Linked DNA regions of Methylomagnum ishizawai. Each later gene encodes a partner of the first gene's protein in a complex. Links are inferred from orthologs where the notes say so. Each region holds a gene or a part of one and is shown in the gene's direction. Other genes may lie near its edges.

The links.
Region 2: the proteins of yajC (region 1) and K5658_RS10775 are in contact, whole or in part, in a crystal structure (PDB 2RDD), measured with the Escherichia coli proteins. The link is inferred for Methylomagnum ishizawai from one-to-one orthologs.

The regions. Positions count from the first base shown.
Region 1 is NZ_AP019783.1:2,142,201-2,145,732, forward strand. Bases 374-3,049 are described here. They hold yajC (preprotein translocase subunit YajC), read left to right. Parts: upstream 374-1,375; coding sequence 1,376-1,723; downstream 1,724-3,049. Other genes in these bases: tgt (tRNA guanosine(34) transglycosylase Tgt), read left to right, coding at 374-1,271; secD (protein translocase subunit SecD), read left to right, coding at 1,787-3,049. Outside these bases: more of tgt, read left to right, coding at 165-373; more of secD, read left to right, coding at 3,050-3,532. UniProt on the Escherichia coli protein: The SecYEG-SecDF-YajC-YidC holo-translocon (HTL) protein secretase/insertase is a supercomplex required for protein secretion, insertion of proteins into membranes, and assembly of membrane protein complexes.
Region 2 is NZ_AP019783.1:2,367,238-2,371,457, reverse strand. The notes cover bases 429-4,220. They hold K5658_RS10775 (efflux RND transporter permease subunit), read left to right. Parts: upstream 429-828; coding sequence 829-4,020; downstream 4,021-4,220. Other genes in these bases: K5658_RS10770 (efflux transporter outer membrane subunit), read left to right, coding at 4,017-4,220; K5658_RS10780 (efflux RND transporter periplasmic adaptor subunit), read left to right, coding at 429-832. Also shown: more of K5658_RS10780, read left to right, coding at 1-428.

The DNA.
Region 1 (3,532 bases):
AGCTGCCGATGTGGTGAAATTGGTAGACACGCCATCTTGAGGGGGTGGTGACGCAAGTCGTGTCGGTTCAAATCCGACCATCGGCACCAACACTAAGCAACCCGCTTACGATTCGGCCCACCCATCCGGTGGGCCGATTTCGTTTCCGACCCCGGAAAAATCCCATGGAATTCAACATAAGCAGCACTTGCGGCGCGGCCCGCCAGGGGGAACTGGTGTTTCCCAGGGGCCGGGTGCGCACCCCGGCCTTCATGCCGGTGGGCACCTACGGCACCGTCAAGGCGATGACGCCGGAGGAACTCGCCGGCCTCGGGGCCGATATCATCCTCGGCAACACCTTCCACCTGATGCTCAGGCCCGGCACCGAAATCATCCGGTTGCACGGCGATCTGCACGGCTTCATGCACTGGCAGGGGCCGATCCTCACCGATTCCGGCGGCTTCCAGGTGTTCAGCCTCGGGGCTATGCGCAAGATCGGCGAGGCGGGGGTGCGCTTCCGCTCGCCGGTGGATGGGAGCGAGGTGTTCCTGGGACCGGAGGAATCCATGGCGGTGCAGCGCGAGCTGGGTTCCGATATCGTGATGATCTTCGACGAATGCACGCCCTATCCCGCCACCTACGAGCAGGCGGCGCAATCGATGCGGCTCTCCCTGCGCTGGGCCGGGCGCAGCCGCGTGGCCCATGGCGACAACCCGGCGGCTTTGTTCGGTATCGTGCAGGGTGGCGTATACGAGGCGCTGCGCTTGGAATCGGTCGAGGGCTTGCGGGCCATCGGCTTCGACGGCTATGCCATCGGCGGCTTGTCGGTGGGCGAACCCAAGGAAGACCGGGCGCGGGTGCTGGACGCCCTGATGCCCCGGATGCCCCAGGACAAGCCACGCTATCTGATGGGCGTGGGCACGCCCGAGGATATCGTCGAGGCGGTGCGGGTCGGCATCGATATGTTCGATTGCGTCATGCCCACCCGCAACGCCCGCAACGGCCATCTCTTCACCCGCAACGGCGCGATCCGTATCCGTAATAGCCAATACCAGCGCGATACCCGGCCCCTGGACGGGGAATGCGGCTGCTATACCTGCCGCCATTACAGCCGGTCCTATCTGCGCCACCTCGACAAATGCGGGGAAATTTTGGGCGCCCGGCTCAATACCATCCACAACCTGTTCTATTACCAGGAACTGATGGCGGGATTGCGGGCGGCCATCGGGGCGGGGAACCTGGACGGCTTCGTCGCCGATTTCTACGCCCGGCAACGGAACGGCGAAGCTTAGGGCCGTGGCCGCCACCCGGTTCCGGCTTCGTCGGCGGAGAGAAATCGTTGCGGATTTTGTGCCATAATGCCGCGCTTTATCCAACGCTAAGCAAAGGATCGATCATGGGTTTCTTCATTTCCGACGCAATGGCCGAGGCACCCGCCCAGGCCGCGCAGGCACCGGGTCTGGCCGGTTTGATCTTGCCGCTGGGCATCCTGGCGGTGTTCTACTTCCTGTTCGTGATGCCCCAGCAAAAGCGCAACAAGGAACAGAAAAAGATGCTCGACAGCCTCGGCAAGGGGGCGGAGGTCGTCACCACCGGCGGTATCCTGGGCAAGGTCTCCGACCTCGACGACAGCTTCGTCCAGCTCGAGCTTTCCGACAACGTCCATATCTACGTGCAGCGCCACGCCATCGCGTCCCTGGTTCCCAAGGGCACCTACAAGGCCAGGAAGAAGGCCGAAAAATAATAAACGGGAGTCCTTCCATCGCGGATGCCTTCCCCCGGCATCGCCCGCTATTAGGCAGCAACCATGCGAAACAGCTTTCCACTTTGGAAAAACCTTTTGATACTCGCCGTGCTGGCGCTCGCGGTCATTTACGCGCTGCCCAACCTATTCGGCGAAGACCCTTCGGTCCAGCTTTCCCCGTCCAGGGGCGCGAAGCTGGACCAGACCACCGTCGAGAAGGTCGAAAAACTCCTGGGCGACGCCGGGCTGAAACCCAAATCGGTCGAACTGGCGGACAAGCGCTTGTTGATCCGCTACGCCCAGACCGATAACCAGATCAAGGCCGCCGACGCCCTGCAAACCGGCATGGGCGACAACTACGTGGTGGCGCTCAACCTCGCCCCCGCGACCCCGGATTGGCTCCGCGCCTTGGGCGCCAAGCCCATGTACCTGGGCCTCGACCTCCGGGGCGGCGTGCATTTCCTGATGCAGGTCGATACCGACGCCGCCCTGACCCAGGCCGAGGAACGCTACGCCGAGGACATCCGCTCCCTGCTGCGGGAAAGCAAGGTCCGCTATCAATCGGTGGACCGCGATGGCAAGGCCGTGGTGGTGAAATTCGCCGACCTCGCCACCCTGGGCCAAGCCAAGGACATCATCAAGCGCGAAGTGCGCGGCTTGGCCCTGGACATCCAGGACACCGTGATCCGCGGCACCCTCACCGAACCCGAGCAACGCGAAATCCGCCGCCTCGCCGTGGCCCAGAACATCACCACCCTGCGCAACCGCGTCAACGAACTGGGCGTGGCCGAACCCTTGATCCAACAGCAGGGCGAGGACCGTATCGTGGTGCAGTTGCCCGGCGTGCAGGATACCGCCCGCGCCAAGGAAATCCTGGGCGCGACCGCGACTTTGGAATTCCGGCTGGTCGATACCGAACACCCGACCCCCACCGAAGAAAGCAAGACCCCCATCGGTTCCCGGCTCTACAAGGACCGCAATGGCAGGCCCCTCCTGCTGCAACGCAAGATCATCGTCACCGGCGACCAGATCGTCGATTCCTCTTCCGGCCTGGAACAGCAATCCGGTTCGGCGGCGGTGTTCGTGACCTTGAACGGTCCCGGTTCCCGTAAGATGGCCGATGTCAGCCGCGAGAACATCGGCAAGCCGATGGCCGTGGTCTACATCGAGAACAAGGCCGAGACCAAGGAGGTCGATGGCCAGAAGGTGACGACGCACCGCAAGGTGGAGGAAGTCATCAACGTGGCGACCATCCGCGACCGCCTGGGCAAGCGCTTCCAGATTTCCGGGCTGGACAGCACCGAGGAAGCCCGCAACCTCGCCCTGTTGCTGCGGGCCGGCGCCCTGGCCGCGCCGGTCGATATCGTCGAGGAACGCACCATCGGTCCCAGCATGGGCAAGGAGAACATCGAGCGCGGCGTGAGTTCCAACGGCTATGGCTTCGTCGCCATCGCGATATTCATGATCGTGTATTACCGCGTGTTCGGCTTGTTCTCGATCCTGGCCTTGGGTTCCAACGTCTTGCTCCTGGTCGCGACGTTGTCGGTGATGCAGGCGACCTTGACCCTGCCCGGCCTCGCCGGTATCGCGCTCACGGTGGGCATGGCCATCGATGCCAACGTCCTCATCAACGAGCGCATCCGCGAGGAACTGCGCCTGGGCATCTCGCCGCAGCTCGCCATCTATGCCGGCTATGAACGCGCCTTCGCCACCATCCTCGATTCCAACGTGACCACCTTCGTGGCCGGTGTCGCCTTGTTCATGCTGGGTTCGGGGCCGGTACGCGGGTTCGCGGCGGTCTTGTGCATC
Region 2 (4,220 bases), 220 kb from region 1 along the record:
CACCCGCCTCGACCTCGCCCGCAACGACCTGGGCCGCGCCGAACGGCTACACCAGTCGAAGGCGATTTCCGAGGAGGAATACGACGCCAGGACCAAGGCGGTGCGCGAATCCACGGCGGCGGTGCGCTCCTTGGAAGCCGCCTTGCAAACCGCCCGGCTCAACCTGGAATTCACCGAGGTGCGCTCGCCGATCTCGGGCCGGATCAGCCGCGAACTCCTGACCGTGGGCAATATGGTCAAGGCCGACGAGACGCCATTGGCCCGGATCGTGTCCATCGACCCCGTCTATGTCTACCTCGACGCCGACGAACGGGCGGTCTTGAAATACCGCCGCCTGGCCCAGGCCAGCAAAGGCACGGGCACGGGCACGGGCATCCCGGTCGAGTTGGCTTTGATGGACGAGGCCGGCTTCCCCCATCGCGGCGTCATCGATTACCTGGAGCCGCGCCTCGACGCCAACACCGGCACCTTGCGTATCCGCGGCGTGTTCCACAACCCGGACGAAATCCTGAGTCCCGGCTTCTTCGCCAGGGTCAGGATTCCGGGCGGCACGCCCCATGACGCCCTGCTGCTGCCCGACCGCGCCATCGGCACCGACCAGGGCCAGAAGTTCGTCTGGATCGCCAAGCCCGACGGCGGCGTCGAATACCGCAAGATCAAGCCCGGCGCGTTGTTCGGCAGCCTCAGGGACATCGCGGAAGGCTTGACCCCGGAAGACCCGGTCGTGATCGAAGGCATCCAAAAGCTCCGTCCCGGCGCCAAGATCAAACCGGAAACCACCCTCCTGTCGGACTCGGCGCTCGAACGCCATAACGCGACGGCCCAACCATGACACGATTCACCCATTTCTTCATCGATAGACCGATCTTCGCCTCGGTCCTGTCCATCCTCATCGTGCTGGTCGGCGGGCTGTCGCTGATCGGCATGCCCATCGCCCAATACCCGGAAATCGCCCCGCCCAGCGTGCAGATCAAGGCCACCTATCCGGGCGCCAACGCCGAAGTGCTGGCGGAAACGGTGGCGACGCCCATCGAGCAGGAGGTCAACGGCGTCGAGGACATGCTGTACATGTCCTCGCAGTCCACCAACGACGGCGTGATGCAGCTCACCGTCACCTTCAAGCAGGGCACCAACCTGGACAAGGCCCAAGTCCTGGTCCAGAACCGCGTCACCCTGGCCGAACCGCGCCTACCGGAAGAAGTCCGCCGCCAAGGCATCAGCGTCCGCAAGCGCAGCCCGGACCTGAGCCTGGTGGTGAACCTGATTTCCCCCAACCAGCGCTACGACTCGGTCTACCTCAGCAACTATGCCTTGTTGCAAGTGCGCGACGCCCTGGCCCGTTTGCCCGGCGTGGGCGATGTGTTCCTGTTCGGGGGCCGCGAATACAGCATGCGGGTGTGGCTGGACCCCGAGAAGATCGCCGCCCGCAACCTCACCGCCTCCGACGTGGTGAACGCCATCCGCGAGCAGAACATCCAGGTCGCGGCGGGCGTGCTGGGACAACCGCCGGTACCGCAGGGCCAGGAATTCCAGTTCACCCTCACCACCCAGGGCCGCTTGTCCGACGAGCATCAATTCGGCGAGATCATCGTCAAGAATGGCGCGGACGGCCAAATCACCCGGCTCAAGGACGTGGCCCGCATCGAACTCGGGGCCAAGGACTACGCCTCGCAATTGCGCCTCGACGGCCAGGAAACCGTCGGCCTCGCGATCTTCCAGATGCCCGGCACCAATGCCATCGAGACCAAGGAAGCCGTGGTCCAGACCATGGAAGCCCTGAAACAGCGGTTCCCGGAAGGCGTGGATTATGTGCTGGTCTACGACACCGTGGTGTTCGTGCAGCAATCCATCGAAAAGGTGGTGATGACCCTGTTCGAGGCCATCGCCCTGGTGGTGCTGGTGGTCTTGGTGTTCCTGCAAAACTGGCGGGCGACCATCATCCCCTTGCTGGCGGTGCCGGTGTCCTTGATCGGGACGTTCGGGATCATGGCGGCCCTGGGGCTGTCGCTCAACACGCTGTCGCTGTTCGGGCTGGTGCTGGCCATCGGCATCGTGGTGGACGACGCCATCGTGGTGGTGGAGAACGTCGAGCGCAATATCGCGCTGGGACTCCATGCCCGCGACGCCACCCGCAAAGCCATGGAGGAAGTGGTCGGACCCATCGTCGCCACGGCCTTGGTGCTGGTGGCGGTATTCGTGCCCACGGCCTTCATCACCGGCGTGACCGGGGCGTTCTATAAGCAATTCGCCCTGACCATCTCGGTCTCGACCCTGATTTCGGCCTTCAACTCGCTGACCCTTAGCCCGGCCCTGTGCGCCCTGATGCTGGACCGCGCCCACGACCACAGCCATAAACAAGACCCGCTGACCCGGCTACTGGATTTCCTGTTCGGCTGGTTCTTCCGGGGGTTCAACCGGGTGTTCGGGGCTTTCAGCGCGGGCTATGCCGGATTGGTCCGGCGCCTGATCCGGTTCAGCGCGGTGATGCTGGTCCTCTACGCCGGGCTGAACGGCCTGAATTTCCTGGCCTTCGACCAGGTGCCGACCGGCTTCATCCCCCAGGCGGACCAGGGCTATCTCATCGTCTACGCGCAATTGCCGGACGCCGCCTCGTTCGAGCGTTCCGACGCCGTGGTGAAGGAAGCCAGCGAGATCATCACCCAGATTCCCGGCGTGGCCCATGTCAACGCCTACGCCGGTTTCTCGATCCTGACCTTCGGGGCGCAATCCAACGCCGCGACCCTGTTCGCCCGGCTCGCACCCTTCGAGCAACGCGCCCTCCACCCCGAGCAATCCGCCGATGCCATCATGGGCCAAATCCAACAGCGCATGTTCGGCATCCGCGACGCCTATGTCGCCGTGTTCGCGCCGCCGCCGATCCGGGGCATGAGTTCGGTGGGAGGTTTCAAGCTGCAATTGCAGGACCGCGCCAACCTCGGCCCCACGGAGTTGGAAAAAGCCGCCAACGACATCATCGCCAAGGCCAACCAGCAACCGGGCATGGCCCGGGTGTTCACCACCTTCCGCGCCAATGTGCCGCAGATGCACCTGGATGTGGACCGCACCAAGGCCAAATCCATGGGCCTGCCCCTGGCCGAGGTGTTCGATACTTTGCAGATTTATCTGGGTTCGCTGTATATCAACGATTTCAGCCGGTTCGGGCGCAGCTATCAGGTGGTGGCCCAGGCCGACGCCCAGCACCGCGTGACCCCGGAAGATATCGCCCAGCTCAAAACCCGCAACCTCGCGGGCGAGATGGTCCCGCTCGGCACCTTGGTCAAGACCGAGGAATCCAGCGGTCCCGACCGCATCAACCATTACAACCTGTTCCCGGCGGCGGAAATCAACGGCATGACCCTACCTTCCTTAAGTTCGGGCCAAGCCATCGCCGTGATGGAAGATATCCTGAAAGCCGACCTGCCCGCCGGCGTGGGCTACGAATGGACTGAACTCAGCCTCCAGCAAATCCTGGCCGGCAACACCGCCATCATCGTGTTCCCGCTGAGCGTGATCTTCGTGTTCCTGGCCTTGGCCGCGCAGTACGAAAGCTGGTCGCTGCCGTTCGCGGTGATCTTGATCGTGCCCATGTGTTTGCTGAGCTCGATGGCGGGCGTGTGGCTGCGGGGGATGGACAACAACATCTTCACCCAGGTCGGGTTCATCGTCTTGGTGGGATTGGCCAGCAAGAACGCCATCCTGATCGTGGAGTTCGCCCGCAAGCGCCAGGACCAAGGCTTGGACCGCAAGGCCGCCGCCATCGAGGCGGCGCGGCTCCGGCTCCGGCCCATCCTGATGACCTCGTTCGCCTTCGTGATGGGCGTGTTCCCGCTGATGGTCTCGACCGGGGCGGGGGCCGAGGCACGGCAGATTTTGGGCACGGCGGTATTCAGCGGGATGCTGGGGGTGACCTTCTTCGGGCTGCTGTTGACGCCGGTGTTCTATGTGACGATCCGGGCTTGGGTGGAACGGCGCGGCAGCCCCCAGCCCCAAGCCACGGCAGCGGAGGGACAACATCCATGAAGCACCACAACTCCCGCAAACTCATCCTGCCCACCCTGCTGGCGGTTCAATTGGCGGGCTGCATGGTCGGCCCCGACTACCAAAAACCCAAGACCGACCCCGGTCCCGCATTCGCCAACGCCCAACAGCCCGAGTTCCAAACCCAGGGCATCGAAGGGGCGTGGTGGAAGCAATTCAAAGACCCGCGCCTGGTCAAGCTG